One region of the Defluviitalea raffinosedens genome, then DNA from elsewhere that is predicted to be linked to it. Evidence: a T-box and tRNA genes for the amino acid it is inferred to sense, from the RefSeq annotation. Region 1 holds a T-box; the other regions hold tRNA genes.

Region 1 (6,990 bases):
ATCTGTTATATTCTTAGCTATTACGGTGGGATTAATGCTATATAGTTTGATTTCCAAAAATAACACTTTATTATGGTATGCTTTAGTCTCTGTAATCATATCAATCATTTTAGCTCTTTGGCACCACCCCTTTTTTTCATAAGAAAAAGTTTTCCTTGTATGTAATAAAAAAATAAGCACAGAAATCTGTGCTTATTTTTTTATTAATTTATTTATTTAACATTAGCTTTTGCCATTTCTACTAATTGAGCAAAACCTTTTTCGTCATTAACAGCCATATCAGCCAAAACTTTTCTATTGATATTAACTCCAGCCAATTTTAAACCATTCATAAATTTGCTGTAGGAAAGACCGTTAATTCTAGCAGCTGCATTAATTCTTGTAATCCATAATTTACGGAAATCTCTTTTTCTTTGTTTTCTTCCAATATAAGCATAGTTTAAAGATTTCATAACTGCTTGTTTAGCAGTTCTGTATTGTTTAGATTTTGCACCTCTATATCCTTTAGCTAATTTCAAAATTCTTTTATGTCTCTTCTTAGCATTTAATCCGCCTTTAACTCTTGCCATGTTTTAGACCTCCTGTTCTATATATATAAATCTTATCGATATGGTAATAATTTTTTCATTTGCTTTTCGTTTGTAGCGTCAACTATACCTGCATGTCTGAGGTTTCTTTTTCTCTTTGTAGTCTTTTTAGTTAAAATATGACTTTTATTAGCTTTTGCTCTTTTTAATTTACCTGTTCCTGTAACTTTAAAGCGTTTTGCTGCTCCTCTATGTGTTTTCAATTTAGGCATTGTTTAAGTTCCTCCTTTTAATGATTGTATATAATATACGTTACATTTGTTTTGGTGTAACGATTATTATCATGCTTTTACCTTCCATTTTAGGTTTCTTTTCAACTTCTCCAAACTCTGAAACTGCTTGTGCGAAGTTTTCCAAGATTTCAATTCCTTTTTGTGTATGAGCAATTTCTCTTCCTCTAAATCGCACAGAAACTTTTACTTTGTTTCCATCTTTCAAGAACTTCATCGCATTCTTGATTTTAACTTCCAAATCATGCTTCTCAATATTAGGGGACAATCTGACTTCTTTCACATTGATCACTTTCTGCTTTTTACGAGCTTCTTTTTCCTTTTTAGCCAAATCGAACTTGTACTTACCATAATCCATAATACGGCAAACAGGTGGATTCGCTTTAGGCGCAATTTTAACCAGGTCAAGATTTCTTTCATTCGCCAGCATCTGCGCTTCTTTAGCAGAAACAATTCCTATTTGCGTTCCATCCACATCAATGAGTCTCACTTCTTTGTCCCTAATTTGCTCATTAATCATTAACTCGCTAATAACCGAGCACCTCCCAATAGTATTTAAAACTTATATATAATAAAAAAAGCGGATAGAATCTATCCGCTTCAAATACACCTTAAAGAGTAAACATATATCATAATAATTATGACATACTTTCTCATTTAATCATGTATGAACCCTGTCGACTTAATGCGCAAGGTGAGAAACGGATGTTTCTACTTTTTTAATTAACATATCCTAAGAAACTATAGCATTATTCTATAGAGTTGTCAAGTCCTTGTGTATCAATTTTTTTAGATGCTATTTCATCTTTAATTCTTTCTATGAAATCAGATAATGCTTGTGCCCCTTCATCGCCTTTTGCACGGCTTCTGACTGACACCTTGCTTTCTTCTTGTTCTTGTTGTCCCACAATCAGCATATATGGAATTCTTTGAAGTCTTGCTTCACGAATCTTATAACCTATTTTTTCAGCTCTGTAATCCGCTTCAACTTTGATACCATTCTTCTCCAGTTGTTCTACTACACTTTGGGCGTATTCATGATATTTTTCAGAAATAGGAAGAACTTTAACTTGTACTGGCGCAAGCCATGTTGGGAAAGCTCCTGCAAAATGTTCAATCAAAATACCGATAAATCTTTCGATACTGCCAAATACAACTCTGTGGATCATAACAGGACGATGTTTCTCTCCATCCTGTCCAATATATACTAAGTCAAAACGTTCTGGCATCTGAAAATCTAATTGGATGGTTCCACACTGCCATGTTCTTCCCAGGCAGTCTTCTAAATGAAAGTCGATCTTTGGACCATAGAATGCTCCATCGCCTTCATTCACGATGTAATTATATCCTTTTTCCTCTAATACTTCTCTTAATGCCGTAGTTGCTCTTTCCCAATCTTCATCACTTCCCATACTGTCTTCAGGTCTTGTGGATAGTTCAACATGGTATTTGAATCCAAAAACATTATAGAATTCATCTATAAGATTGATTACATTTTTAATTTCATCTTTGATCTGTTCAGGCAACATAAAGATATGGGCATCATCCTGTGTAAAATTACGCACCCTCATAAGCCCATGAAGAGCACCGGATAATTCATGACGATGAACTAAGCCAAGCTCTGCCAGTCTAACTGGTAAATCTCTATAAGAGTGCATTTTTGTTTTATAAACAAGCATGCCTCCAGGACAGTTCATTGGCTTTACTGCATAATCCATATCATCAATCTTAGTTACATACATATTGTCTTTATAGTGATCCCAGTGTCCTGATCGGTGCCATAATTCCTGATTTAAAATGATAGGCGTACTAATTTCCTGATAGCCTGCTGCTTTATGTTTTTCTCTCCAATATTCTATCAATGTATTTCTGAGTTCCATTCCTTTAGGCAGGAAGAATGGGAATCCCGGACCTTCTTCCATTAATGCAAAAAGTTCTAACTCTTTTCCGAGTTTTCTATGATCTCTTTTCTTAGCTTCTTCTAATTTATTAATGTATTCATCCAGATCTGCTTTCTTAGTAAATGAAGTTCCGTAGATTCTTGTAAGCATTTTATTATTTTCATTGCCTCTCCAGTAAGCCCCTGCTACGGATAAAAGTTTAAAAGCCTTTACTGGTTTTGTAGACATAAGGTGGGGTCCCGCACATAAATCTACAAATTCTCCTTGCTTATAGAAAGAAATTATTGCATCTTCAGGAAGATCGTTGATTAATTCAACTTTGTAATCTTCTCCTCTTTCCTGCATCAATTGAATCGCTTCAACCCTTGGCAATTCAAATCTCTCAATTGGTAAACTTTCTTTTACAATATTCTTCATTTCCTTTTCGATTTTCTCTAAATCTTCCGGGCTAAAAGGTTGCTCCGTATCAAAATCGTAATAAAATCCGTCCTGGATAGAAGGACCAATGGCTAATTTAACATTTGGGAATAATCTCTTTACAGCTTGAGCTAATATATGAGATGTTGTATGACGAAAAGCATCTTTTCCCTGTTCATCATCAAAGGTTAGAATGCTTAACTCGCAATCCTCTGTAATGGGTGTTCTAATGTCTACCCTTTCATTATTTATAAGTCCTGCACAGGCAACTCTTGCCAAGCCTTCACTTAAATCTTGCGCAACTTCGATAACAGTTACTCCTGATGGATACTCTTTTACACTTCCGTCTTTTAATCTAATTTTAACCAATTTCCTTTCTCCTTCCTTATAATGAATTATTAATTATACAAAAAAACTCTCGCCCTCTTCATTGCGAAAAGGGACGAGAGTATTGTTTCTCCCGCGGTTCCACCCTTATTGTTTCATTGGAAACCTCTTTAAATAATGATGATAACGGGATCACCGAACCGGATTAGGGCCTCTCAGAGGTGGTCTTCGTCAAATTCCGTTTAAAGATACTCTCAGCTTATGTATCTTCTCTCTGTAAACTACCCTTTGACTACTCTTCTCTTCATCGAGTTCAACATTATATTAGTTTTTACAATTATAACACCTTCACATATTTTGTCAAGAAGTCAAATTATTATGCATAAAACTAATTAATTTCATTGGAGTTTAAACAAAATTCACATTTAGGACACAGGGTTACTTTACCTTGAAAAATACTGCTTATAGTTTCAATCAGCGGTTTGTTTTGAATCGCTTCATAATGGTGAATCACTATTTGTCTGGGAGCAATAGTGATCAGGGCACTGACGAGCAAATCATCATAATTGATCTCTTTATCACTAAAATCTTGCTTATATTCCTCTTTGCATCGCTCCGTTATATCGTTTTTATCCTTATCATAAATCTTGAAGCCGCCTTCTTTAAGACCTATAATATGGATAATTTCTTCTTTCATCTCCTGAACGTCTACAAAATATTTTAATAATCTTAAAAACTCTTTGTACTCTTTTTGTGTTTCATATTCACTGACAATATGGCGAACAACCATTTCCAATTTTCCTCTATAATCTTTTAAGCGAAACAGTACAAAACCCTCCAGTAAAAATTCATTGCTGTCCTCAAAAAAGTCCATTAGACGATCCATGATTTCTTTTCTGTAAGAGTAATTGAGTGCATTCGGGTCTTCATTATTTTCATTCTCATAAAAAAATGCTCTAGTCATTTCGAGGATTTTTATTCGTTCAATAGATGCATATTTTTGATAGTGAATTTCTAAAATTTCTTTTACAATTTCAAAGCGGATAAAATCCATAATGAGATTTGTCAAAGCACTGGTTGCATGCAACTTCAATGCATCACTGAAAAAAAAGTTGTAGTTTTGAGCTAGTACATCATCATCAATCTCATAATATAAAAAATCTATATCCCCTTTTTTCGCAATAGTATAGGTGGGAATTAAAGCTTTTGGTGTTATTTTTTCAAACTCTAAACTAATGTACTCTTTAATTTTACTTATATTCGTATAAGCCCCTATGGTAAGCACAATCATAAATGGTCACTCTCTTTCATAAGAATTCCTCCCACCTAGATGCTAAGGCTACCTTCCAACTGAGGTATTCTATCGTTAATAGTATATGCAACAACAAAACTCGGGTTACATTGTCCTTGTAGATTTGGAAAAGTCTCCATTGTACTTCTTTCTTTGTAGGATTAAGGTTATTTTACCACATATGATAAATAAGGACAATTATCGACTTAAATCCTCAATAATTTTTTTCAAATCACTTTCTTCAAAGACATAGGTTCTATTACAAAAATGGCATTTTAATTCCGTTCGATGGTCTTGATCCAAAATTTCCTGCAAATCTTTCACTCCAATGCTCACTAATGCTTTTTCTACCCTTTCCCTCGAGCAATTACAATGAAATTGTGTTGGTATCTTATCCATTATTATAATATCTCCCAGTATAAGCTTAAGAATGTCTTCTGGGCCTTTTCCTTCTTCCAAAAGCTGCGTTACTGACGAAATACTTTTTAATCTGTTTTCTAAATTTTGAACTGTCTCTTCTTCTGCTTCAGGTAAAAGTTGGACGATAAATCCTCCAGCTTGTTTAATAGAAAAATCTCTGTCGACTAATACTCCAAGGGCAACAGCCGAAGGAATCTGCTCAGAGCTTGCAAAATAATACGTTAAATCTTCTGCAATTTCTCCCGAGACTAAACTGATCTGACCAACATAAGGTTCTCTTAAGCCCAAATCTTTAATCACCGTAAGGGAACCTTGTCCTATAGCCGTGCTTACATCCAATTTCCCAATAGAATTTAAAGGAAGATCTACAACAGAATTATACGGATAACCCTTAACATTTCCGTTTCTGTCAGCAGTCACTACAAGCCCCCGTAAAGGACCATTTCCTTTAATCTGAAGGGTAAGTAAATCTTTTTCTCCTTTTAACATTTGACCCATCATCGTTGCAGCTGTTAATAATCTCCCTAATGCAGCCGATACAACAGGACTTGTTCCATGAATTTTACTTGCTTCATCAACAAGATGAGTCGTCACTGCTCCAAATGCTCGAATTTGCTTTTTTGCGTCTGTTGCACGAATAATGTAATCTTCCATATATTTAACCTCCTGCTAAGTTACTTTCCTTTTTCTCTTACAACGAAATAAATCCTGTCACTGTTTTCCTTGGGATCTTCAAAAGTATATGCATCATATACAGCTAAAAACTCCATTCCTGCTTCTTCAACCAAACTCTTTATATCTTCTATGGAATACATCCTTTCATAATGAATTTCTTCAAATTTTGAATAATAATCCTTCTCTGGCTGTTTTATAAAAAGCGTAAGCTGATACTCATTAATGCCATCTTCTTCACTGTAATAATTATCCCAAATATAAGCAGCTTCATCCAAATTTTCTGCAAAAGTATTTTCCCCCAAGATGTATTTATACTTATATTCTGTATTTAGATCAAAAATAAAAAGCCCTTTGGGGTTAAGATAATTATTGACCCATTTAAAGGTTTGAAGCAATCCTTCCCGATCTGTAATATAATTTAGACTGTCACAGACACTGATAATACAATCGACTGTTCCGTATAATTCAAATTCTCTCATATCTTGATGGAGATAGAGAATATCCACATTGTTTTTCAATGCTTTTTCTCTCGCTATGGAAAGCATATCTTCCGACACATCTATTCCAATCATCTCAATGCCTTTTTTAGCAAAAAGCGTTGTCATGTTTCCTGTTCCACAGCCTAATTCTGCCACCAATTTAGGATCACAACCAAATTTTCCCCAAATTTCTTCAATATATTCAACCCATTCATCATAAGGAACTTCCTTCATGAATAAATCATATACCTGAGCAAAACTCTGATATGCTTCCACCATTTCACCTTCCTGCCTTAGACTTATCACCATTTTTGCACTCAATTATTATAAAACAATGGTCGAAAATTGCAACAGGCCCAGAATTAATTCTGAGCCTGTTGTTTCATTTCTTTTTTTCTTTTTGTCATTAAACCGCCAATGCGACCAGTTTCCTTTGCCGTTAAGGACTTCCATCCACCTTCTTTAACCTTATCCAATAAACCGAGTTCGGATGCAATTTCATATTTCAGTTTATCATCTTCCGTCATAGGCTTATTTTTCTTAGTTTCTTTCGTTCCCTTACTCATCTCATCACTCCTTACATTAAGAAGTATGTATAGGTCTAAAGTAAAATATACATTAGAATTGGAAAATGTTTCGAAAAATATTTGACATATTCAAAAT
Region 2 (13,234 bases), on a different contig from region 1:
TATTCCAAACGAATGACATGTAGGTAGTATGGCCAAAAGATGCCTTTTTTATGAAATAAAATACCCTATTTTATTAGATAGTTTCTATCACTGGCTTAAGTTTTATGGAATTACTGGATTCAACGTACTGTGTATCTTTACTTTGAGGAAGAAATGTACCTTCCATAATGGCATCAAGTTCTTCTTCATTAATGGTTTCCTGAGCCAAAAGAGCTTCTGCGATGGCATTTAAAAAGAATTTGCTTTCAATAATCAGTTCTTTTGCTTCAAAATATAAGCGTTCCATATGACTTCTGCATTCAGAAATCAATATTTCTTCTAAATATCCCTGAGAATTATTGTTAAGCAGGATTTCCGTATTCAAAAGTCCTATTTTCTTACTCATTCCGTATTTAGTCACATAATCTCTTATGATCTGAGTGGCTTTTTCAATATCATTACTTGCTCCGGTTGTAATGTTTTCTTCCCCAAAAATTAATTCCTCAGCAATTCTTCCTCCAAGACTAATCATAATTTGTGCTTCCATTTCTTTTTTGGTATGGTACATTTTATCCGGAGGAATATTCATGCTAAATCCTCCAGCCCCCTTAGTGCTTGGAATAATCGTTACTTTAGATACAGTATTATGAGGTGCTATAAGTTTTGTAATCAGTGCATGGCCTGCTTCATGATAAGCAGTAACTTCTCTTTCAATTTGCAATATGGTGCTTCTGTCTTTTTTTTCTGAACCGGCTATGACTTTATAAAAAGCTTTATCAATATCCATCCAGTCGATTTTTTTTGCATTTCTTTTTGCTGCCATAATAGCAGCTTCATTTAGAAGATTTTCCAGCATCGCTCCACTAAAGTATACAGTTTGCTTTGCTAATTTCCCCAAATTTATATTATCAGACAAGGGCTTGTTTTTCCCATGAAGTCTTAAAATATATTCCCTGCCGTTAACATCAGGAAGACCTATTTCAATATGGCGATCAAAACGGCCAGGTCTTAAGAGTGCCTCATCTAATATATCCAACCTGTTCGTAGCTGCAATAACAATAATCCCTTCATTGTCTTTAAATCCTGACATTTCTGTGAGTAAAGCATTAAGCGTCTGATCCCTTTCATCATTTCCACCCGCTAAGCCATTGGATCTTTTTTTACCTAATGTATCAATTTCATCGATAAAAATAACTGCCTTCCCCTCTTTTCTTGCTTTTTCAAAAAGTTCTCGAACGCGACTTGCCCCCACGCCCACATACATTTGAACAAAATCTGATCCTGAAACAGAAAAAAACGGAACCCCAGCCTCTCCTGCAATAGCTTTTGCCATTAAAGTTTTACCTGTTCCCGGAGGCCCATAAAAAATAATGCCTCTTGGCATTCTCGCTCCATATCGTACATATTTCTCCGGCTTTTGAAGAAAATCAATAATATCTTGTACTTCTTCTTTTGCTTCTTCGTTTCCTGCCACATCAGCGAAAGAAAATCTTTTTGCCTTCTGTAATTCTACTTCTTTCACATTTAAACCCATTAAATTCCCCGATGTTTGAGAGGTTAACCTCTTTGATACATATCTAAAGACTATTAAAAAAAGAATAATCATTAAAACGCCTTGAATAATACTGCCAGCAGTAGCTGAATTAGCCTCTTCCACTGAAATCCCTTTCTTTAAAAGAAATTCTTTCAATTCCGGATTTCTTGGATTGTCCGTAATATATATCTTATTTTCAATATCTTTTAAGTGCAGTTGCATTTTAGCTGTACCATTCAAAATAACGTCTTCTACGTTGCCCGCTTCTACTTCTTCTAAAAAATTAGAATACGAAATTTCTTCTATATTGGATTGCTTATATATGAACAATATCCCGAGAATAACAATCAGCGCGATAATAGGTATTGTCCAGATATATTTTCGATTCTTTTTCACGACATGACCTCCCCTGGAATTTTTACACATAAACCTTGATAATCATAGTTTACATAATTTATTTACAGTATAATACATTTTTTCTAAATTGTCGATGGTAGTTGTTTACACAAAAAGCAGCCGAATTACGGTGTAATCCGACTGCTTTAATGGGTGTTTATAATCATTGATGCGTTTGGTATATTTTGAAGAGCCGATATGATTTTGCTTGCTTCTTCGCTGGTCCAATCTTTACTTGGTTTATCTTCCCCTATAACACTGCTGCAAAAAGTTCTAAGCTGTTCTTCATCAAAATGCTTTTCCTTAGATAAATTATATATAAATTTCCTTTGCTTCTCACTGCTGGGTTTTGCCGCTTCTTCCTGAAGCTCCATATCTTCTACATCCTGAGTAAATATACCGGATGAACGAGTTGCTGATAATACTGCATCAATAAGAGCACGTTTTTTAGCCATTTTAAGAATTGTATTGACAATCGTATAGGGATCTTGGTACCTGTATTTTCTTTCTTTAGAATTACATGAGCCTACACCCTGAGCTTCAAGAAGATTATTTCTCTTATTGATTAAAGTGACTTCTACTTCATAATGAAAGAATCCCTTTTCCCAATCTTCTACTCGATTTTTTACTTCTACCATTTTGGCAAAGCCATATACATCACACAACTTTTCTGCTCCCGGTTTTAATAACGTTGGCTTAGAGACTCCGGGAATTTCTCCATAGTCTTCTCCTTTAATCATATACTTCTTAATAAATTCTTCAAGAAGATGAATGCGGCTTTCTACTTCTTCTAATGAAATTGCAAAAGAAGGTACAATATCATTATTTTTCGCTTCCATTGGCAATCTCCTTATAATTCATATTCAAAAGATCAGTGTAGTCCAATTCTAGGATATGTAAAAAACAAACGAAATATGTCAAAATACATTAAGAAGTTTTTTGAATAAAAGAAAAACAGTGGAAATCCCACTGCTTTTCTGGAGAAGGTATTAAATTTTTTGGGGGGGTGCAGCAACTCACTTGCTGCTTTATATAATTAAATCAATTGGGGGGGTCTTACAAGTGTTATTATAACAAATATTTCAATGTAAGTGTGCATAAACATTATCCAATTCGACATTATTTTTAGGTAATTTTTTATAATTTATATTGCCAACCAAATAAAGACTAAAGAAAAATATACAAAATATGACTAAAAAAACCATACTCCTTATATCTCAGTGACTTACTGTCGAATCTTAATATAAAAGATTATCCATCGAAGCTTTTTCATATTCCTTGTTCAACCCAAAATACTCTGCTACAATATCTCTAAATATCTCTGCAGGATAAGCTGAAGAATATGCATATGGAATAGCAACAACAATTGCAATTTGGGGATCATCATATGGAGCAAATCCCACAAACCAGGCATGTTCTCCTCTGCTGAGCTGTTCTTGAGCACTTCCTGTTTTACCTGCCACTTTTATTGGAAAATCTTTAAATACTGCCCGGACTGTTCCTTCATCTCCAGATGTCACTTCATACATTCCTTTATAGATGATCTGCAAATTTTCCGGGTCAAATTCTGACTTCTCCAATACTTCTGGTTCTTTTTCCAAAACGGTTACTCCATCATAGGTCTTTACGGAATCCACAACATGTAAATTATATAAGGTCCCTCCATTGGCTAAAGTGGCAATATATCTCGCCATATGAATAGGCGCAAAATTATGGGTCCCCTGACCAATTGCAGAACGAATAACATCTCTGTCCGATAACTTAGGTTCGTATTCATCCAGTTCAATTCCAGTTTTTCTGTCTAATCCGAATTTACTTGCATAGTTTCTAAGCACATTGAGTCCATTTTGCTCAATGCCGTTTTTCCCATTGGCTTTCGCCATTCTGTAAGAAGTTTCATAGAAAAAGTAGTTGCAGGATACTTCTAAAGCCCTAGTAATATCTGTTAATCCATGGCCGACATGATAAGAGCTATAAATCCAGCATCTGGCATATGGAAGGCCTGCATCTGTGTATATACCTTTATCGTTTATCCTTTCAGAACGCGTAATGACGCCTTCTTCCAACCCCGCTATCCCTGTAATCATCTTAAATGTCGAACCAGGCGCCATTCTCCCTTGAGTTGCCCTTGGAAACATTGGTATAGTGGGATCTCCCTGGAGTTTTTTGTAATATTCATAGTCTATGCCATTAATAAATTTATTATTGTCATAGCTCGGATAACTAACAAGACTCAGCACTTCCCCCGAATGAACATCTACCACAACTACAGCGCCGGTACTGGGGTCTAATCCCAGTTCATGTGGAGAAATTTCTCCAGTACTTATTCTCTCCTTTAAAACCTCTATGGGCGATATGGTCCCTCGTTCCAAATTCTTTCTGAACTGATCATCTGCTGTTATAACATTTTGCTCCACCATAACACTAATCATATTTTTAGATGATATTTCTCTGGCTTTAATCATATCTATTAACGCTTCTTTAGCTAATTCAACTTCACTTTTCCCTTCTTCTTCATCCGTATCCTCTTTCATATTTTTTATTTTACTCTTTAACCTGTCGGCTATAGCTTTTTGTGCTGTATCCGCAGGAGCTTTAAGTATTGCTTCAGTAGAAATTGTATTCGTACTTACCAGCCCTGCAAGTAAATCTTGAATATATATAGGTGGCTCGGTTTTAGAAGGGGATCTCTCTATTCTTGAAAGAATAATATTGGTCAATTTATTGACTAATATCTCTTCAACCTTTTTTTGAAGACTTAAATCCAATGTTAAAAATATCTTTCCTCCAGGTATAGGGTTTTCTACTTTGTGAACTTGTTTTCTTTGCCCTAATGGATCTACTTCTACTGAAGTTGAGCCATCTTTTCCTCTGAGATAAAGCTCCATTTCTCTTTCAATGCCTATTCTTCCAACAATATCATCCTGATTATACCCTTGGTCTTTTAATGATTCATATTGCTCTTGTGTAATTTTTCCTGTATATCCTATAATATGGCTTACCAGTTCTCCTTCAGGATAATATCTTACCGCTTCAACATCAATATAAAAGCCTGGGTATTTATCATAATTTTCTTCTATCTCGGCTATTGTCTTATCCTTTATATCCGTGGCAACAGTAATAGGCTGATATTTTCTGTAGCGTTTTTGATAGAGAGAATACTTTAATGAAAGGACTTTTCTCGCATCCTTATCACTTAGTTCAGGGTCAATGTCAAAAAAGTTTCTTAACTCCTGAAAAAAATCATCTCCATTCATTTCTAACTGTTTTTTTGTTAGTTGACTTCGTTCTTTACCAAATACTTCTTCCTTCCATCTGATTTCTTCATTTTCTGTAGTTTGAAATTCAAAGGGCTTTTCAGCAGACAAAGGAAGTTCATCGATCATTTTTTCATTGTTTTTCTCCAACAATTTAACCAAGTTTAACAAAACTTCATCACGATTTTCAACATCAATGCTCGGATCTAATTTAATGCTCATAGCGTTTTTATTCACTGCTAAAGGCTTACCATACCGGTCATAGATCGTTCCTCTAGGGGCGGAAATAGGTAACTCTCGCAGAACGTTGGTATTAACTTTGCTTTGATGATATTCCCCTTCAATAATTTGAAGTTTAAATAAATACACACCCAATATGCAAAATATCGTAAAAAAACCCAAAGCAAGGATAAACAATCGACTTGTGATGAATTTTATAAATTTACTCAAATTTGATTCCATAATTTCAACCCCTAATCATGCTTCTATTCTAAACTTACCTGTTTTTAAAAAAGTTATTTTTATCCACATTTATTTATTATAACTTATTGCTAAAAAAATTAAAATATAAAATAAAAGCTCTGTTTTAGAACCGTTTCTAAAAACTTTATTCACTTTCAAAATCTTGTACATCTGAGCTTCCTTCTATATATGCATCCGCAACTATTTTTAATTCTGTTATATCGATAGGATTTTCTATCTCTAAATCAGGATATTTTCGTGATACCATTTCCTGAATTCTAAAAACATCTAACCTTTTTTCTTTATATTTTTTAAAAAACTCAGTACACCTTTTTTTTAACTCTTCTTCTGCAGCTTTTTCTATTTTTTTAATTATTTCGGGTTCATCCAGATCAATCGCATCCTCTGATTCTGCGAAACTAATTTTGAGTTTAAAATCCTTTTTTAGAGTTATTTCATCATGATCATAATCATAAAAAACAGAACTTTTCAATTTGCTATTCAGTACTTCCAAAGTAATCTGCTTTCCCTGAATAGTCGGATGAGGAAGAATAATAACTCTTGTTGTTCCTTCTCCCATCATCTCATTGTATATTTTTTCTTCTTCTGGCTCCATCTTGTCTATTAATTTGCCTTTCATTAATATGCCTGCTCCTTCAATCGAAATGTCATCTTCAAGAGCCTCTTCTTTTATTTTAACAATGCCCATTACTCCAACAGAATTGCCAATGTATCTATTATTTAAATACTCGTAAACCTGATAAATGTCTGCAAATTTTGAAATAAGGTCATTACGCACCAATTCGTATAGATATAAGCCGAGATATTCTTCTTGTTTTATATTAAGCTGAATAAGCTCTTTAGGATCTCCTTCGAATAGCAAAATATACTGCCTTATTAAAAGTTCCTGATCTCTGTTAAGAAAATCAATAAAGTGATCTATCCCATACTCAGCAGCCCTTTTAGTAAAAATAATAATTTTATTTTGCTGATAGTTAATCTTATCGCTGGCAGTTTTATTTTGATTTCTCACCGCTTCAAACAAGGTTTTACCTGTGGCTGAAAATATTAAACGGGTTCCTGTTTCTGTGTTATTTTTTTTGCTCCTATATGTATGAAAAAGTTCTGAGTATAGCACCACATTGCCATCTTCGTTAACATCAATGATGACAGCTGTGGAAAATATCGCTTTATCAATATCTTTATAATTAAAACAACCGCTTAATAATATCATACATATCAAAAAGCAAAGAATTACTCTCACTTTCATTATGCATCATCCTCATCAATAAATGAATGGGATATATCTTTAAGATTGGAACGCAGAATTTTGTCTTTTAATTTAAAAATATTAACAGTGCCTATCGGATATAGATATGGATATCCACAACTGGTCAGACTTGCAAGGTGAGATAAAAAAATCAGGAATCCAACAAAAAATCCAGGGAGTCCTAGTAAAGTTGAAAAAAGTATTAAGATATCCGTCCATATAGCTATAGCTCCAAAAATGTTCGGAACCAAAAATGCGGAAAGAGAAGTAAGTGCTACCAGCAAAACTGCAACGGTAGAAGCCAATCCTGATTGTACTGCAGTGTCTCCTAAAATTAATGCACCTACAATGCTGATAGCTTGTCCTATGGACTGCGGAAGCCTTACCCCTGCTTCTCTTAAAAGCTGAAAGAAAAACATCATTAATAATATTTCTATAAAAATCGGAAAAGGAATAGCTGCTCTCGCAATTGTCAATCTAAAAAGGAACGATGGTGGAATTAAACTAAAATGATGGGTTGTCAAAGCAATATATATTGGTGGCAGCAAAATCGCAATGATAAAGCCGACCCATCTGATCATTCTTACATAATTAGCAAAATATATGTTCACATTATAATCACTGGGAGTCTGAAAATTTTCAATAAAAAAATGTGGAACCGTAATTCCAAATGGGTCACCGTCCACAAATATTCCCACTCTTCCTTCCGATAATCTGGCAGCAAACACATCAGGTTTTTCTGTATACCCTACAGTATCGAAAACACTGGGTTTATCTTGTAATTGCTCCGCTATATAATTGGATTGCTGCACGAAGTTAACATCAATATTTTTTAACGTTTTTCTCACATGATTAACCAGTTTTTTGGGGGCTGACCCTTCCAAATATAGAATCATCACTTTTGTAGCCGTTTCTTTCCCCAATAAAATCAATTCACATTTTAAATCTTTATTGGTAAGGCGTTTTCTTATAAGAGAAATATTTGTACTGAGATCTTCCGTTAAGCCTTCTCTGGGTCCTTTAATAACGGATTCCGTAGGTGGAATTTCTACTGCTCTTGATGTTGCTTTTTTAGTATCACAATAAAGCATATCCTTAAAGTCATCGAAAACCAATACTGTATTCCCAGATATAATTTGGCTTACTGCTTCTTCAACCCTTGTAATTCTTTCCAAAACACCAAGAGTAATAACATCTTTTTCGATTTGCTCTAGATTTAAGACTTGATCTTTTTGCTCAAGAAGTGGTTCGATAATGAATTTATTGATCATGTCATAGTCAGAAATTGTTTCGATAAATAAAACATGAATGATTCCTGATTTGGTTTGAATATCTCTTATTTTAAAATCTGCATTTTTTTGAAGGATCGATTGAATAGAATTCAAATTATTTACCATATACCTCACCCATGTTATTATTTGATGTTTTAGGAATATTATTCATAAATATGGTAAATAATAGTTAATAGCATGTAGATTTAGGAGGTGAAAATATAGATCAATTCAATACTAAACATTTGGCATTTGTACTCATGGGTACAACCATTGTGTCTCTAAAAAGCTATCCTACTCTCCTCACACGAAGCGGTGGAAGAGATACCTGGATTGCCTTTATTTTTTCTTCTGTCCTGATTTTTTTATATGCATGGTTTATGTTTGCATCCTTTAAGAAAACAAACTGTTATAATTTGCATAAAATATACTGCGGTGCAGTAGGGAAATTTTTAGGAAATTTCTTTATGATCTTATTTGGTCTTACATTATTTTTAACCCTGCTGGAAAGTGCCTCCGTAGAAGCTCATTCTATGCATACGAATATGTTGCTGGAAACTCCTACCTGGTATATTGCATTATTTTTTGTTTTGCCCGCAATATATACACTTAAAAAAGGCAGAGCTGCTATTATGATTACTACTATTATTTCAATAGTACTGATTATATTTTCAGGAATAACTCTGGCCTTGCTGACATTCAAGTGTAAAAAGTTATACTACTTGCTGCCTATACTGAGAGATGGAATTACTCCAGGGCTTATTAAATCATTTTTTCAATCCATTGGTTTATACGGATGCCTCACCATCAGCTTTCCTTATATAGAAGACTTAGACCAAAAAAAGAATCTGGTAAAACATGAATTGCTTTCAATGCTTTTTATTATTCAGATCGAAATCGTTGCGATCATAGGAATTATTACTACTTTTGATATACGTTATCTTAATACCATGGCATATCCTAAGTTGCTTCAGACTCAATTGGTTGATTTTGCACATTTTTTAGAAAGCGGCGAGTTCTTTGTTATGCTTCAAATTATTGGAGGATGGTACATCAAGTACATATTAACCTTTTATGCGCTTACGAAAGTTCTTCACTACATAAAACTTCATGATCCATATGTTCTCTATACCATCAGTTTACTGGTATTGATAGGAGCTATTTCTCTATCCCAAAATATTATCTATCTGTTTAAATATCTTCATTACTTTGCATATATCTGCTTATTTAATTTTGTGGTCGTCCCTTTTATGATGGTTTTAATTTATAGAATACGCAAAAAAACTGCCTAGTCTTTATCACTAGGCAGTTTTTTGCGTTTTAAGCTCCCGGCCGGATTCGAACCGGCGACCTATTCATTACGAGTGAATTGCTCTACCCCTGAGCCACGGAAGCATCAACGAAAGTATTATAAATAAAATTAAATCATTTGTCAATACGCAGGAAAAGTTCTTTCCCACGTATTGATTTCATTTGATATGTGATTTAATTCACATCTTTCATTAAATTTTTGTTAATCTCAAGCAATTCCATGATTTCGTCTTCTGTCATTTTAGAAAGCATGCTTTCTCCCGGATGAATAACACTATCGATCATTTCTCTTTTCTTTTGCTGAAGATGATATATTTTTTCTTCGATGGTTCCTTTTGTGATCAATTTTATTACCTGAACAGCATTCTTTTGTCCGATTCTATAAGCTCTGTCTGCTGCCTGGTCTTCTACTGCAGGATTCCACCATGGATCAAAATGAATAACCGTATCCGCTCCCGTTAAATTTAAACCTGTACCTCCTGCTTTTAATGAAATCAGAAAGATGCTGTTTTCGCCTTTGTTAAACCTTTTTACCATCTCTCCTCGCTCTTCTGCAGGAGTGGAACCGTCTAAATAAAAATACCTTATATCTTTTCTTTTTAACATCTCTCCTATGATTTGAAGCATACTGGTGAACTGAGAGAAAATCAGAGTACGATGTCCTCCTTCTAAAAGTTCTTCAACGATTTCTTCAAGGAGCATCATTTTTCCAGTGTCTTCTTTATAATCCTCCAGGAAGGATGCCGGATGACAGCAAATCTGTCTAAGCCTTGTGAGAATAGATAATATCTTAATGTGACTTCTTTCATATCCTTTTTCTGCAATTTCTTTCGCCAGCTCTCCTCTTGCTTTCTCTACATAGGCAAAGTAAATCTTCTTTTGAGCTTCGGTTAGTTCTGCAATCATTTTGCTTTCAATTTTTTCTGGTAATTCTTTAAGCACATCTTTCTTCATTCTTCTTAAAATAAAAGGTTTGATTTGCTTTTGCAGCTGTTTTAAGGCATTTTTATCCTGATTTTTTATAATTGGTTTTTCATATTTTTCAACAAACTGCCGATGAGAAAACAGATACCCTGGAAGAATAAAATCAAAGATCGACCATAGTTCCGTTAAACTGTTTTCTATAGGAGTTCCGGTTAATGCATAATACCCTGAGGCCTTAATCTTTTTCACGCTCATAGCATTAAGAGAAGATGGATTTTTGATATGCTGGGCTTCATCCAGAATACAATACTTAAACTTTATTTCCTTATACAGATCAATATCCCTTCTAATTAAAGCATAGGAAGTAATAACCACATCCACATCTTTTATATCTTCAAGAAACTGGGTTCTTTCATGTTTATTGCCTGATACGATCACTACTTTAAGCTCCGGTACGAACTTTTCAGCTTCATCTTTCCAGTTGTAGACCAAAGAAGTAGGTGCCACAATCAATGATGGCGTTCCATCTCTTTCGGATAGAAGAAACGTAAGAGTTTGAAGGGTTTTACCAAGCCCCATATCGTCTGCCAATATACCCCCAAAGCCATAGGCTGAAAGAGCTTTTAACCACTTATAGCCTGTCTTTTGATAATCTCTTAATACAGTTTCCATCTCTTTTGGAATGGATAAATCCAAATCCTCTGGTTCCCTCACATTTTGAACCAATCTTTTAAAGGCTTGATTTCTTTTAATCTGATTAAAATGAGACTCTTTGATTTCTTCGTCTAAATATAGTGCCCTATATTTAGGAAGCTCAATGATTTCAGTCGCTAAATCGTCTTGATCTAAATTAAAATAATCTACCAGACGAGATATAGCCTCTAAGGTATTTGATTCCAGAGGAAGCAAATCTCCGTTTTTTAACCTGTAATATTTTTTTCTTTCTTTTAGAGAAGTAAGTATTCTCCATAATTCATCCCTGTCTATATCTTGGTGGTCAAAAGAAATCTCCAGCATATCCGATGTTTCATTTAACCTTATTCCTATGGAAAATAAAGAGGGGTCTTTAACTTTAATATTTTTAAACGATTCCGAATAGTATACCTGAGACAATTTTTGAAGCTCTGGAACAATCTCATAAATAAATTTAAAAAATTTCTCTTCTCCGTCTAAGTATAAATAATTCTTAGACACTTTAAACTCCATCTCTTCAAAATAAGTTAAAATCCTGTTTTCCTTTTCTATATCACGAACCACAATCTTATTTTCCACGCGCTTTGTCTGCTCGTCAGAGAATGGGTTAATTTTAGCATCTCCATAGCAAAATATGATTTCAGCTTTTATACCTTCTTCTCCTTGATCCAGATAAATTTCAGCCTCTAACTCTACCTGGTACAAACTGTTTTCTACTTCCTTGTCTATCTCAATAGCGCCCACTAAATTTACAGCCGGAAGGATTTCCGACACAAATCTTTCTTTCTGCTCCTCCTGCACATAAATCGTGTCTGTGTTTTTTAATTCATTATAGAGTAATTTCATGTATCTTTTTTGCTCGGAATTCAATTTATAAACCTTTTCTTGGTAGAAAAAGTAGTTGCCTTCTTCATCTAAAAGAATCAACTCGTTTATTTTTCCACACTGAAGGGCTAAATATTTTTCTTCATGCCTCAACTCGAACTCAATAGGTGCTTTGCCTTCTTCTATACCATGGATTTCATATTCTTTCTCATTGATTTTAAGTAAAAATATCTCATTGTTTAGCAGTTCCAATATCCTTTGGGTACTGCTCGACGGAAAATATACTCTTTTCCCTTTAAAAATGCTTGCGCCAATATATTGTGAAGAAAAATCTTTAGAAAGATTTTCTATTTCATAGAGCTCCTTTAAAATATCTAAAATGCCTCTATGGATTTTTGAAAATTTATGTTTATAGGGGACAAAGGTAAACTTTTTGCCATATTCAATAGGCGTTCCTGATTTCATACTTTGAATTAAATTCTTAATGCTTTTTACACTGTATAGATACCTTTTTCCTATTTTTAATTCCAGAAAAGAACACAGTTCTTTTTTATATGGATTCTCTATTCCTAAAGTCACTTCTAAACGAACTTCTTCTTTTTCAATCGTTGCAGGATTATTAAAAAAATTAAAGAAATCATCCTGTATAGGTTTCTTGAATCGTTTGTTATACTGAGGTAGAATTTCCTGAACCTTTTTTAATACTGCAATGATATGTTTACAGCTTCCATTATATCCCTCAAATGCAGGGCAATCACAATAGTGTCCAGTAAGAACACCTTCATCATTGAGAGCAATATGAACATCATAATCTCTTCTTCCCGATACTTTTGCATGGGCCATCAATTTTTCAGGATCGAAATGAAACTTGAATATATTGCCACCAACATAATATTGCTTGCCTTTTACATAAGTCTCATAGCTTGTCGCTGCATTTAATATTGTCTGTTCAGTAATAATCAATGTGCACACCTCTATATTGAATAATAATCCTATTATATCATAAAATACTTTACTTATTAGTTCATTAAATTGATACAAAAATGCTCTAATCAGAAAACATATCTGATTAGAGCATTAATAGGTCTAATAAAAGATCTAAATTATTAAGCTAAGCATACTGCAGGTACTCTTACCTCTTGAAGCTCCATGACAAAGTGAGTTAAAAGTACTGCCGTATGAATGATTGCATTTTCTAAATCAATCTGGATTATATCTTTCCAGCTTAGATTTTCAGCAAGCTGAAGATATTTTTTATTTTCTTTTCTCATATATTCATCTACAGAAGATATGCCTTTATTCATCTTGGCTA
Region 3 (13,234 bases), on a different contig from region 1:
CAATCTAACTTAATTTCATTTAATTTTCAATAATCCTTCTAATCATCTCTGATCACTTTTACACTGTATTGTACAGCAAAAGCCTGTGCTATGGTGTTAGATAGCAAATCTAAATACAGACTTTTTTAATCTTAAACATTTAATTCCATCTGCTATGCTTCTAACGGCTTCCATGGCATCTCTTTTACTTTCTCTTTTCCCTCTACAGATAGACGCCAGACATATACATAGGCCTTGATAACTTCTTTCGTATTTTCCAAATATATTTTTTCTATAACTCTGTTATACAGTACCCCTTCATCTTCCAATTCATCCAAGTTAGCCAGTACTTCTCCATCTACGCTGTACACTTCTCCCAATATCTTTTCTTCTTGCTTTGGCAGGATGCCTGGATAATCTTCAATATGATACATCTCATAATCATTAAGGATTCCTTTTCCTAAATATCGAACATTTTCATTATTGCTTAAATAATGATGATTACAATATCCCTGCATAAGCGTTCCATAGACAAATACATTGCATTTTTTCATATCTTAACTCCTTTAGCACAGAATCCTTTTCTAATGCCTCTAAATTCAGTAATCAATTCTTTTCTTATATCCATTTTATCATCATGATATATAAAACAACCCAAAAACTATATTTATATCCTCAAATATTAATGAGAGGTGTAATTTTTTGTCGAATTTTTGTAACATGTCCGAATACTGTTCATATACTAATAACAAAGGAGGTGAAAAAGATGAGAATAAAAAATGCAAATAATGTAGCAGGAGCAGGAAGAAACAGATGCAATGGTAATGGGAATGGCAATAACAGCGCTGTACTGCCGGCAAATATTAAAGACGTATTGAGATTCCTCAATGAAGACGATGTAAAAATCGTATTAAAATCTGGAAAATGTGAAGAAGTCGAAGTACTTGGTGTAAACGGAAACTTACTGGCAGCAGAATATGAAGATGACATCAAATTCGTTGACATCGATTGCATCTGTGAAGTCATTGCTGATCCTGAAGATGTCATCGAAGGATTATTCAAACAACATCGTTGTAACTGTTAATCTTTGTCCATCATAAAGGACGGTTCTTTAAAAACCGTCCTTTATGCTTTAAAATTGAATTTTATTGCCTATATCTGTGCAATTTGTTATGTGCAGGCAGTAAAAATACTCCTAAATATGAACATAAAAATCAATCTTTAATCCCCACTGCAAGTATGGATATAATTGCAAGAATCCCTAATAACCCTGTCGTAATAAAACCAGTCATAAGCCCGAATTTATCCCCTATAACCCCAAGCAAAACCGGCCCCAAGATCATACCCACACCATATATTGCCTGATAAAATCCCATGGTGGTAGTCCTAAGGTTTGGTTCTACATTTCTTATCACCAGTCCCATTAGCATAGGAAAAGTCATCGCTCTTCCTATGCCGCTGATGATCTGCACCAAGTAAAGCAAATATAAATTAGGAACAAAGGGAGTAAGAATACATAAAACTGTGTTTAATCCGAACCCAATAAGTAATGTGTTTTTACTTCCAAAATATTTTACAAATACGATCCCTGCCAACGCTGAAAATAATATTTGGGGAAGATTAAAAAACGTAGTTAAAAGCCCCAATTCAAACGAATTGGCTCCTAACTTAGAAGCCACGATTGGCGTAAATCCAAAAATCGTCGCAAAAGTTATAAATTGAGACAATATCCCTAAAAAGCAAATATGTAATATATCTATATTCTTTACAATGATAAGCAGATCAGATACTTTAAAGGGCTTTCTATCGATGGCATCTTCTTTTGGTATAAAAAAACTTAGAAGAAATCCCATAAGGCCTACAATGGTACTCAGCAAAAATATGTGCCTCACGCCTAAGTAAAGGGAAAGAATACCTGCCAACAAAACTGCAGTAAATTGTCCGATCATATTTGCTGAGTTAATGATTCCTATAGCCTTAGTGGATTCCGAAGGCTTATAATACCCAGAAAACATTACCGTAAAATTTACCCAAGTTGCTGCAGCTACCCCCGCCAGAAATCTTCCCCCTAAAAGAGTATAGGGACTTGGTAATATAAAAACTATAAGTGCACTAAAAATTGCTGTAAAAAGACCTAATACAACAAATATCTTTCTTTTATTAAATACATCTGATACGATTCCTAAAGGTATTCTTAAAATAGTCTGACTAAGTCCATAGGCTCCGGTGATCATGCCTATCATTCTATATGAAGCCCCCATATCTTCTGCAAAACTAGACAACTGGGGGACATACGCATATAATGAAAACCAAAATAAACCTGTTACAATGCAAAAGAGCACCTTTTTATTAGACATAATACATCTCCTAATATAATATTTTGGTAATTTATCTTGAATGTTTTGATTTATCTCTATTATATAATAAATTACCTTTATCAGGAGAGTAAATCGATAAATTTCGCAATTTTTTTCAAAAGTTTATCTTCTACAGCTAATACACAAAATCTTGGAAGATTTATTAAAACCTTTGATTTCTAAGACAGAAAGCAGCTGATTTTATATCCTTTTTCCCTAGAATTGCAGATACGACTGCTATTCCATCTATATTAGTATCTTTTAATAAAGATACATTATCTTCATTGATCCCTCCGATGGCAACGACAGGTATGGCTACACTCTGCTTTATTTCTTTTAGCAAATCTACAGAGACATCTCGTGCGTCTTGTTTCGTGCTGGTGGGAAATACTGCTCCCACCCCTATATAATCTGCTCCATCCTTTTCTGCCTTTTTGGCTTCCTCAAGAGTAGATGCAGAAACACCTACAATTTTATTTTCACCTATGATTTTCCTTGCAATTACACAGGGTATATCCCTTTGCCCTAAATGAACCCCTTCGGCATCTACTGCCAGGGCAATATCCAGTCGATCATTGATAATCAGAGGTATATTATATTGGCTGGTTATTCGCTTTATCCTAAGGGCCATATTATAAAATTCCAAAGAAGTTATATCTTTTTCTCTAAGCTGAACCAGCGTAACACCTCCTTGTATAGCCTCTTCTACTGCAGATTCTAAGTTTCTTCCTGCTAATATATCCCGGTCTGTGACAAGATAAAGTTTATAATCAACATTATTCTTCATCAATTTTCCCCCAATTCAATATTTCTTCCTCCGATAAATGATATATAGCATCCATGATTTTACTTTTCAGACTTCCACTTCCCTCGTATGGATCCAATCGGTTATAGGCTATTTCGCCTGCTATTCCCATGGTTGCAACCCCTGCAAGAGCCCCATAAAGATCATTGCTTCCTGCACCCAGATAAGAACCAATAAGAGAAGTGCACATACAGCCTGTACCTGTAATTCTTGACAGCATTTCATGTCCATTCTTAACTGAGTATAAAGTTTCTCCGTCCGTTATAATATCCGTTTTTCCAGTAATCGCAACAACTGTATGAAAGCTATTGGCAAAATCCCTGGCAAATGATTTTATACTGGACGAAACATTTTCACCGGTTGAAAAGTTTTCTGAGCTATCAACGCCCTTGGTTTGAGCATTGATGCCATATAAAGCCTTTATCTCCGATAAATTGCCCCTTACAACTGCTATTTTTATTTTACTCATAATTTCTTTCGCAATCTTTGTTCTGTAAGGTGTTGCTCCCACCCCAACAGGATCTAATACAACGGGAATATTAAATTCATTAGCTTTTTTTCCTGCTTCAATCATAGATTCCACCGTTCTGCTGTTTAGCGTTCCTATATTAATGACTAAGGAATCGGACAGTATAACCATATCCCTGACTTCATTTATGTCATCTGCCATAACAGGAGAAGCACCAATCGCCAGAGTAATATTGGCACAGTCATTGACTGTCACATAGTTTGTGATATGGTGTACTAAGGGTCTTAAATTTCTTACATTCTGTAATGCTCTTGAGATTTTATAATATATCTCCATCTTCAAGCCCACCTTTTTTGTATAATTCATAAAAATGATGGGTAGGTCCAACGCCCTTCCCGATGTCTAAAGCATGTTCTATTGCAATGGTGATATATCTTTTTGCACGATTCACGGCTTCTTTTATACTGTATCCCAGAGCTAAATTGGAAGCTATGGCAGAGGATAGGGTACACCCTGTTCCATGAGTATTTTTAGTGTCAATTCGCTCAGAGTAGAATCGTGTAATATCTTTTCCATCATAAAGCACATCCACAGCTTCTCCACTCATATGCCCACCTTTTAAAAGTACATTCTTCGCTCCTAATTTATATAGCTCCTGTGCTGCCTTTTCCATATCTTCAACAGTTTTGATGGCAATAGGTTTTGATGTTACTGTACGTATTATTTCTTCTGCTTCAGGGACATTGGGTGTAATAACAGACGCTCTTGGAATAAGTTCTTCGATTAAACTTTTCTTTGCTTCCGGCTTTAATAAAGAATATCCACTCTTTGAAATCATTACAGGATCTAAAACAATATTTACTGGATGATATTTTCCTATTTGACTTGCTATAATATGAATCGTCGAAGGTTGCGATACCATTCCAATCTTGACTGCATCCACTTGTATATCTGTAAAAATAGCATCTATTTGTGCTTTTATAATGGCCTCATCCAAATCCCGTACGTCAAAAACGCCTTGGGTATTCTGAGCAGTTATGGCTGTGATCACGCTCATACCATATACCCCATGGGCGCTAAAAGTTTTTAGATCTGCCTGTATTCCTGCTCCACCAGAACAATCCGAACCTGCTATAGTTAATACTTTTTTCATGATTGCTCTCCCCCTACAATTGTTTTTTGATATCCATCACTTTAGTAAAATCTAACATTTTAATAATGGCATAAGATATTATGCTTCCCCCGGTGGTGCTTATTAAGAATGGAGAGATATAAAAGAATGCTGTAACATCATTGCCTAATATCAATTTAGCAATAGGATAAGCCAATAACCCTCCAAGGATTCCTGTGCCAAGTATTTCTCCTGCAACTGCGAAAGCAGGCTTATTGGTCTTCTTGTATAAAATCCCTGCAAGAAATGCGCCTACCATGCTGCCTGGAAAGGCTAAAAGTGTCCCCGTACCTAAAAGATTTCTTAACAGAGAAATACCAAATGCTACTGCTGCACCATATCCTGGACCAAGAGCCACTGCTGTCAGAACGTTGATAGTATGTTGAACCGGAAAGCATTTTGATGCACCTATAGGAATATAAATAATATTCCCTGCGATTACCCCTATAGCAATAAATAAAGCAGACAAAGTAATCTTTTTCGTTTTCATTTTGATCCTCCTTATATCTCTATTTATTTCTATACATAAAAAAACACAAGCCGCAGGACTTGTGTTTTATGATTTTTGAAGTATGTAAAAATCCAGAAAATGTGATTTTACATCATACAATAAAATCAACAACACTTCCTACGCTGGAATTACCCAGATCAGGTTCATAGGGTCAAAGAATTACGGTTCTTACTCTCAGCCGGCCAAATCCGACTCCCCTGTGCAAAGGATTTTTAAGTTGTTTAATGAAATAATAACATAATTCACTAATAAATTGCAATACTATTCTGCTTTAATACTGGCTAATAGCTGTGTCTTAAGTGTTATATAATTAGCTTTTTCATAAAATCCAGAGTTTACAGTAATCATATTTCATCAATACTAATCTTTATCTGATGCTTCGGTTTGATCCTATATGGTCTGAATATTAAGGTGTACTTTTAGCGTGTGATGCATTTTTCTTAACCATCTCTATGAAACCTTCTGGATTAATGATTTTGCCCCCCTGAAAATCATATCCACTATCCAATAAATATTTAACAGCTTCCTCCTTGGTTAAATCAGGATCCACTTGAAGTCCTAAGGCGATTGTTCCAACTACATATGGTACAGCCCAGCTTAAACCACCATTTGTCCAATAAGCATATTTATTTTTTATGCTTTTATGACCATCTGCAGTTGTCCTTGCACCGGTTGGCACTCCAAAACTATCGTTCTCAATAAAACCCTTTGCCCATTGTGCTGTTTCGTAATTTCTATAATCATCTTTATCTTTATAAGGCTTGATCAATAAAGGAAGGTAATTAAATGTAGTCACATTTATGACCATAATATTATTTTTTTCTGCTTCTATAATTGCTTTTTTATAATCGTCAATATAGTTTTCTCTTTCATCCGGTGAATCTGAAAATCCTACTACTTTTATTTTCTGGTCTTCAGGTAAAGATTTATTTATTTCTATGAGTTTATATAAGGCTTCTGCATGGGTTCTTTGGTCTTCCAGCCATGCAGGATGCCCCAAAAAATACACATTCGCCTCAGGAGCTACCCCTATTTCAGCTCCAGCTAATAAACTAAGTACTGCCGGGCCATGCATTGAGGTATCCATACCATTTTCTTCCGACCTAATCTTGTAATACTTAAGATTTACATTAGAATATGCTTCATGGCCTTCAAGAAGAGGTTGGTCTATATATGCGATGTTTACATTTTTCCCTGTATAACCTAACTTGTGTAATTTTTTTATGTTTAACCCCGGATCTTTTCCATATTCAATCACTTTTAAAGGATCAAAATCATCCGGCATACGATTTTTACCCGGCCACTTTGTTAAGTTATCAAATTCCAGGGTATATAATAATTCTTCTTGTCCTCTTAAATCTAAATAGGATAAATTCTTTCCACGAACGTCCATATAAGCTTCTAGTTCTGTGTATATGAAAAATCTATATAGTAATAAAATGATTATCATTATAATGAGAATAAAACTCCACCTTATATTTTTTCCTTTTATCATTTAGTTTACTCCCCTTATTTATTAATATCTTTATCATTCTAAATTTAAACTACAATAGGATGGTTATTTTATAATACATCGCACTCCCTATGAAAGCTAAGTTTTTAACGCGACAAACTTTTCCAATGTTTGAAATTGTATCATATTTGTAATATATATTCAACAAATCTAATATTACAATATTGTAAGTTTTCCTACTTTTTATTTTTTGAACAAATTTTAGATATTCTTTCAGAATTAAAAAATGGCAGATATTTACAAGGGGCCTTGCAATAAATATATAAGCACAAAATTGATATTTGGTTTTATCAGGGTTGAGTTTGTTTCAATTGATCTGTAATAGAATTATGACGAATAGATTTTATTAAAAAATTAATAGGTATAATGTGGATAAAGACAGGACATCAAGAATCAAAAAAGGCTTCTAGCCAAATTGCTAGAAGCCTTGATTTCACTAAAGCTGCTAACGGGACTTGAACCCGTGACCTCCGCCTTACCAAGGCGACGCTCTACCGACTGAGCCATAGCAGCATATTTATTAATTTGTCGCTCAACGCTTACATATGTTATCATGTTTTGACCTTTTCGTCAAGTGTTTTTTATAACTTTTTTATCTTATTATTCACTGAATAAGCATTTTGCTCTGTATTCTTTAGATAATTTAGTACAATTTGCTTTTTAGTAAAAAGAGAAAATACTATAAAATGAGACAAAATAAAAATTAAGGCTTTTAGTAAAATTACTAGAAGCCTTTTTCTATTCCTGATAATTTAACCTTGCTGGGAGAAATCACTCAGTAATGAGTGAGCTATTCATAGAATCGGCCATCTCACTAAATGCTGATACCAGGTTGCCTGTAAGCACATCTGCTAATTTTAAATTTTCTTTATCCGTATCAATGATCCATTTTCCATCTTTTTTTACACAATCTACCGTTAATTCTGTAGAGTATTCTTCAGTAGGTGTACTATCTAAAGCAGCAGTAATTTCACTTAAAAGCATTTCTTGAATTTCTTCATCACTTGGAGATTCTCCACTAAATGCAACTTCCATTACTTTTCCAACATAATTCGCAAATGCCTTAGCTAAAACAGGCTTCATATCGCCATATGTACATGATACATTTACAACGGCTCTATCATTCTCAATAGTTGTTTCACCTATTGTATAAGTCAATGTTTCATTGCTTTTCTTAATTAACTGCACAAAAGCATCTTGATCTGTTATTTCACTTGCATCCGAATCCAGTATTGCTCCAAGCTTTTCTAGATCAGTATTTTTCATGGCATCAAATAACTCAGAAACCGCCTGTTCGGGTTTATTTTGCGAGCATCCAATTAAGCTTAATATGAATACCCCCATTACGATTATTGCTAAAACTCTCTTTTTCATTAATCTCCCTCCTAAATTAATCATATTCTTCACAATTATACACTTATTGTTAAAATTATGCAATGAATAAAAAATTATTATTTTTAAGAAAAATTATACAATATCACAACTTATTAATGATATGGTCTCTCAGATTTTGGTGAGATTACATAACTACCTTCACCATTCAAATTGACTTAAGCAACTTTTTCCCTAAATTCAAGACTATATTTTTCTATAAAAAAACTGACTCCCAATCATAATTTTTAGTTTAGCTTTTGGGAGTCAGTGTTCAATCCATTCTTTATTATTTATTAAAATCTATTTTTTAAGCTGACTTAATGCTTCAAGGTATTCAAATCTCTTCAGTGTATTCTTGCTGATGACTGGGTCAATGCCAAGCTGTTCGTTAAAGAATCGTCTAATATCTTCTTTTGTTGCAACAGTATCCAGTCGGTCCATCAAGTCCAATCTGTTATAATGCTTGCATCCTATATAATAAGGGTGTTTTAAATACATGGATTTATCTTTTTTAGAATTACAGATTTTTGCCAAATCTTCTTTGTAATCCTGTTTGGTCAGGGTCATCATAATCATTTCCCCGATGGTAAGTTCTTTATCGGGCTTAAATTCATTGGTCTTATAACCCAAAATAAATCCTTGCTGATCCAGGTCTCTTGCAATCTCAAAGTTCTTTGACACATCATGGAAATCTTCAAAAGGATATAGCTTCTTAAGTTCTCTCACTGAAATCACTTTATATCCATGTTGAGATAAGATCTCCAGCTGCTCCTTAAGCGCAGTAGCAACCGGCGTCATCAAAGACATATTGTACCCGTCTTTTTGGAATATGATTTGGCCATTTAATGAATTTGGATTGTTCTTTAATGCATTTTTAATCGGGTCAACCATTTTTCTGACATCTTCTTTATAGTCTCCCACTGTAGGCATCCAGCCACCTCCATCAAAACTTGCAGCCAAATAATCGTATCCCATCAATGCATATGCCTCATATGAAGTAAAACCGTCTGGAATCTTGTCAATATAATGTGGAGGTCTGGACATGATGATTTCATAATTAAATTCATTTTTAAGCAGGTTGTGTAATTTCGTCAAGTCTTCTACGACTTCTTGAATATTAGAAAAATGTTCACGGCTGCCATACACAATATTGTTTCTGCCAAATAAAACATGTCTATAACCGTGATTTGAAATCTCGTGGCCATTCTCTATAAGTGCTCGTACTAAATCTCCTTGATTTTTAGCCCCTGCATATTGATCTTTGCCATATTGAGGATAATGGTCATGTTTTACGCCACTCCAGGTTGGTTTATGAAGCTCTCCTGGTTTATCAGGATAATTATATTCCGTTGTACCGATGACATTGAATGTCCCATGAGCTCCATACTCTCCCATAATATCAATGAGCACTCTGGTCAGTCCCCAATCCTGATATTTAGAATCTGTTACAGGGTTGATGGGCATATTCATGGGACCGTCATCAAAAGTCATAGATACTATCTTTTCTCCTGCAGGTACTGAAAATCTTTCCAGGCGTCTGACAGGGGACAAATATCTTCCTGCATTTTCTCTTCGTCTTTGTTTAATTTTCTTATTAATTTTCCTTGCCAATGCATATAGTTTCATACTCTTTACACCTCGTTATCTTATTGTAAACTATTTCAATTATTCCAAACAGCATTCTGACACCATTTTTCAGCATGGATTTTGGCTTAAATCCTTTCATATTATGAAATTTAGCTTTTGCTATATTATAGTTAACAGAATTTTTATAGTAGATCACACTTTTATTTTGTAAAACTTCTTTAAACGCCTTTGGTTCTACAGTAAAATCCTCTGTAGCTGTGTAGCAGTGACTGAGTTCTTTCAAAGAATGGGCATCCGGCCCTCCCAAATAAATGAAACCCTTTCTGTTTAATAAGGTTTTAACAAACCGATCAGACTTGGTTTTATAGAAAAAAGAATCCAAACGGGCATTATATCTTTCTATGCCATCTAGATAATCTAAAACTTCCATATGGTCTTTTAATTTACCATTGTAAGGGTGGGCCATCACAAGAATGCCATTTTGCTTTCTCACATTTTCTATAAGTTTGTAAAAATCAAATCGCTTCCCATCCAGTTTGGGCGTTTCTTTTTCTATGGATTCATCAATAAAATAAGCCAATATATGTCCATATTGTGTGGAAAATTCAGCTCCAGGAATAATAGAAATCTGTTCATCGCTATACTGCAGAGCTTCCATGCTTCCCCTGGCCGTATTATGGTCAGTAATCGAAATAGCATCATAGCCTAAAGTTTTGGCAGTTTGAATGATCTCTTTTACTGGGACATCTGAATCATGGGAGTATTCCGAGTGAATATGCAGACACATTTTCATTATATATTTCTCCCTACTAAAGATTTTATATAATTTATAAAAGGTACAGGATTTTTGATACTCAAGATTCCTTCTTTAGCCACTATAATATTACCCAACATTTTTAAAGCTTTGCCCAATTTGCCTTTTTTTATTAACGCAAGCACTGCCAGAAAAGCTTGTGGGCAATAATACATTTTCCTATTCAGTTTATATGGAATCACTGTTTCATCAATCACTTTATGGGTATTATCCAAAATACGTATATAATTTTTAAAGAAATCAGACTCTGCTACAAATAATAAAGGCATGCTTCCCCAATACCTTGGATTAATTTCTATGAGATAATCGCCTTTAAATTCTACCATGGCATAACCTGTCCACTTTAATGCTTTTAAAATCTTGTAGGCATTTGAAACCAATTCTTTATTATATCTGGAAACGCAAATGGCACTGGGGCCTCCTGCAACAGGATATTCCAAAAGCCGCTCATGCATGATATAGTCCACCAAATTGGACTCTTGATCTAAAAGCATAGAAACTCCAAATCCACTACCTGTAACATACTCCTGAACCAGGATATTTTCTTGATCATTTCCCATGGCTTTTACTGCTTGTTCATACTCTGTGTCGTTATGAACGATCTTATATCTTTGCTGTGGCTTTAAATTAGTGTTTTCAGAATTATTCAGTTTAACCACCAAAGGATATTCTTTAGCATTGTTTTTAGGTGCCTTTACATTTAAGTCATATGCCAATTCCATAAGCCATTTCTTATTGGTGATTTTTACAACGTTCTCCTGGTTTGGTATGATGTATTTGATCTCTGGTTTTATTTCATCTACTGCTTCAATAATTCGCGGGTTCCCTACAATCAAATAATCTTCTTGGTTAAAATGTGCAAAAACTTTCTGTAAATCTTCTTTAACACTTTCTTTAGAAATCTCGTAAACAGTTTTTAAACGATTGCTGATTACTTTAGCATTCTTAAAATTTATGCCATGTACCTCATAACCTTCTTTAATCAAATACTCGACCAAAGGTACCGTCATTCTCTTATCTATATTATCAATTAATATTCTTTGCATAATTCCTCCAAAAACTTAAGATCATTAGAGTATTCTTGATATTTTAACAAAATAATCAAACAGATACATTATACTATATGTATTTTACCCATACAAGCTTACCACATTGTTGCAAAATGGGAAAGCCGTAAATATAAAGTTTTATGCTGAAACATGAAAGTTGTATAGGAAACCCCAAGGATTTCCTATACAATAAAAAAGCATCAGCGAAACTGATACTTTAGGCAATAATTATTCTATTCCGATAAAAATTTTTCTAATTTTTTCTTCACCCTTTGGAGTGCATTATCAATAGATTTAATGTCACGTCCCATTTCGTTTGCAATCTCATAGTAAGGCTTTCCCTGGAGATAAAGGGACAATACTTGGCACTCTAAACTGCTTAAAACTTCTCCCATACGCTGTTCTATAAAAGCTAAATTTTCCTGTCCGATCAAGAGTTCTTCCGGATTGGCAGCTTTGCCCCCAATAATAACATCCATAAGGGTTGTCCGTTCACTTTCCTCATCAAAAACCGGTTTGTGGAGGGAAATATATGAATTTAATGGCATATGCTTTTGACGGGTTGCCGCTTTAATAGCAGTGATGATTTGACGGGTTATACATAATTCTGCGAAAGCACGAAAAGATGAGATTTTTTCTTCCTGATAATCTCTGATGGCTTTATAGAGTCCAATCATACCTTCTTGAATTATGTCTTCACGGTCGGCGCCGATTAAGAAATATGTTCTGGCTTTTGCACGAACAAAATTCTTATATTTATTAATCAAATAATCTAACGCATCTGTATCTCCTACTTTTATCAATTCAACAATCGCTTCATCATCCATTTCGTCATACGGTAGTATTTTGGTTTTTTCTTCAAAATTTAAGCTCATTGTACCCCTCCCCAACTTTCTCATATGTATTTTTTAATCTCCGATGTGTTTTCTACTTCTATTGAATAATATCGGATTTCAGTACTATCCTCCACTATTCACCAAAACATCTCCCCTTGTGCTGTGTATTATTCTGAATTTATTGATAATCTCCCAATAAACGGATTTTGCGACTCCTTTAGATCATAATAAATAAGTATATCATAAATAATTCAATTTGTTAAGCTTTTTTGTAAATATTAACCATTTCATTTACTCATAACTCTGTATGAAAGATGACATTTAAAAATCTTAAAAATTTTAAACCATTTATATGTCATAAAAGAAAGTATCGATGCATATGCATCGATACTTTCTTTTATCAGTTCTAATAGAGAATCAACCGATTTTGATAACAGCTTTTACAACATCCTGTTTATTATTAATAACATATTGAAAAGCTTCAGGAGTAAGTTCAAAATCAAATTCATGGGTTACAATGCCGGAAACATCTATAAGGCCTTGTGCAACTGCTTGTATTGCAGTTGGATAAATGTTTCTGTAACGGAACACTGATTTTATTTCTGCTTCTTTTGCAAGGATCTTTGCAAAATTATATTCGATAATATCTTCAGGTGCCATACCAACTAAAACAACTGTTCCGCCAGTTTTTACAAGATATGCTGTTTGCTGAATCGTTACTTTAGAACCAGCTGTTTCGATTACCACATCTGCTCCTTTAGGATTGATT

What was found. A T-box is a leader RNA that pairs with one kind of tRNA and senses whether it is charged. The one in region 1 lies ahead of thrS (threonine--tRNA ligase), so its partner is inferred to be a tRNA-Thr.
Region 2: it has a tRNA-Thr gene. The T-box ahead of thrS (threonine--tRNA ligase) is inferred to sense a tRNA for this amino acid. The anticodon was not compared.
Region 3: it has a tRNA-Thr gene. The T-box ahead of thrS (threonine--tRNA ligase) is inferred to sense a tRNA for this amino acid. The anticodon was not compared.

Annotation. Positions count from the first base shown of each region.
Region 1 is NZ_JAFBEP010000028.1:568-7,557, forward strand. It holds gene JOD07_RS14085 (hypothetical protein) at 1-142, shown strand, start outside; gene rplT (50S ribosomal protein L20) at 213-569, opposite strand; gene rpmI (50S ribosomal protein L35) at 602-799, opposite strand; gene infC (translation initiation factor IF-3) at 840-1,337, opposite strand; gene thrS (threonine--tRNA ligase) at 1,567-3,504, opposite strand; T-box leader at 3,571-3,779, opposite strand; gene ytxC (putative sporulation protein YtxC) at 3,851-4,753, opposite strand; gene hslO (Hsp33 family molecular chaperone HslO) at 4,952-5,827, opposite strand; gene JOD07_RS14120 (class I SAM-dependent DNA methyltransferase) at 5,848-6,603, opposite strand; gene JOD07_RS14125 (small, acid-soluble spore protein, alpha/beta type) at 6,690-6,893, opposite strand.
Region 2 is NZ_JAFBEP010000024.1:7,806-21,039, forward strand. It holds gene ftsH (ATP-dependent zinc metalloprotease FtsH) at 74-1,909, opposite strand; gene JOD07_RS13395 (hypothetical protein) at 2,056-2,748, opposite strand; gene JOD07_RS13400 (penicillin-binding transpeptidase domain-containing protein) at 3,148-5,628, opposite strand; gene JOD07_RS13405 (Ger(x)C family spore germination protein) at 5,774-6,898, opposite strand; gene JOD07_RS13410 (spore germination protein) at 6,898-8,295, opposite strand; gene JOD07_RS13415 (GerAB/ArcD/ProY family transporter) at 8,391-9,461, shown strand; tRNA gene JOD07_RS13420 (tRNA-Thr) at 9,493-9,564, opposite strand; gene JOD07_RS13425 (DEAD/DEAH box helicase) at 9,655-12,885, opposite strand; gene JOD07_RS13430 (zinc dependent phospholipase C family protein) at 13,029-13,234, opposite strand, start outside.
Region 3 is NZ_JAFBEP010000002.1:238,897-252,130, forward strand. It holds gene JOD07_RS03055 (gamma-glutamylcyclotransferase family protein) at 153-533, opposite strand; gene JOD07_RS03060 (hypothetical protein) at 746-1,063, shown strand; gene JOD07_RS03065 (MFS transporter) at 1,194-2,336, opposite strand; gene thiE (thiamine phosphate synthase) at 2,500-3,123, opposite strand; gene thiM (hydroxyethylthiazole kinase) at 3,113-3,946, opposite strand; gene thiD (bifunctional hydroxymethylpyrimidine kinase/phosphomethylpyrimidine kinase) at 3,930-4,763, opposite strand; gene thiW (energy coupling factor transporter S component ThiW) at 4,777-5,271, opposite strand; TPP riboswitch at 5,390-5,501, opposite strand; gene JOD07_RS03090 (S8/S53 family peptidase) at 5,699-6,742, opposite strand; tRNA gene JOD07_RS03095 (tRNA-Thr) at 7,246-7,318, opposite strand; gene JOD07_RS03100 (DUF5105 domain-containing protein) at 7,577-8,179, opposite strand; gene JOD07_RS03105 (polysaccharide deacetylase family protein) at 8,480-9,805, opposite strand; gene JOD07_RS03110 (PHP domain-containing protein) at 9,774-10,559, opposite strand; gene JOD07_RS03115 (ATP-grasp domain-containing protein) at 10,559-11,626, opposite strand; gene sigH (RNA polymerase sporulation sigma factor SigH) at 11,863-12,504, opposite strand; gene JOD07_RS03125 (NAD(P)-dependent alcohol dehydrogenase) at 12,883-13,234, opposite strand, start outside.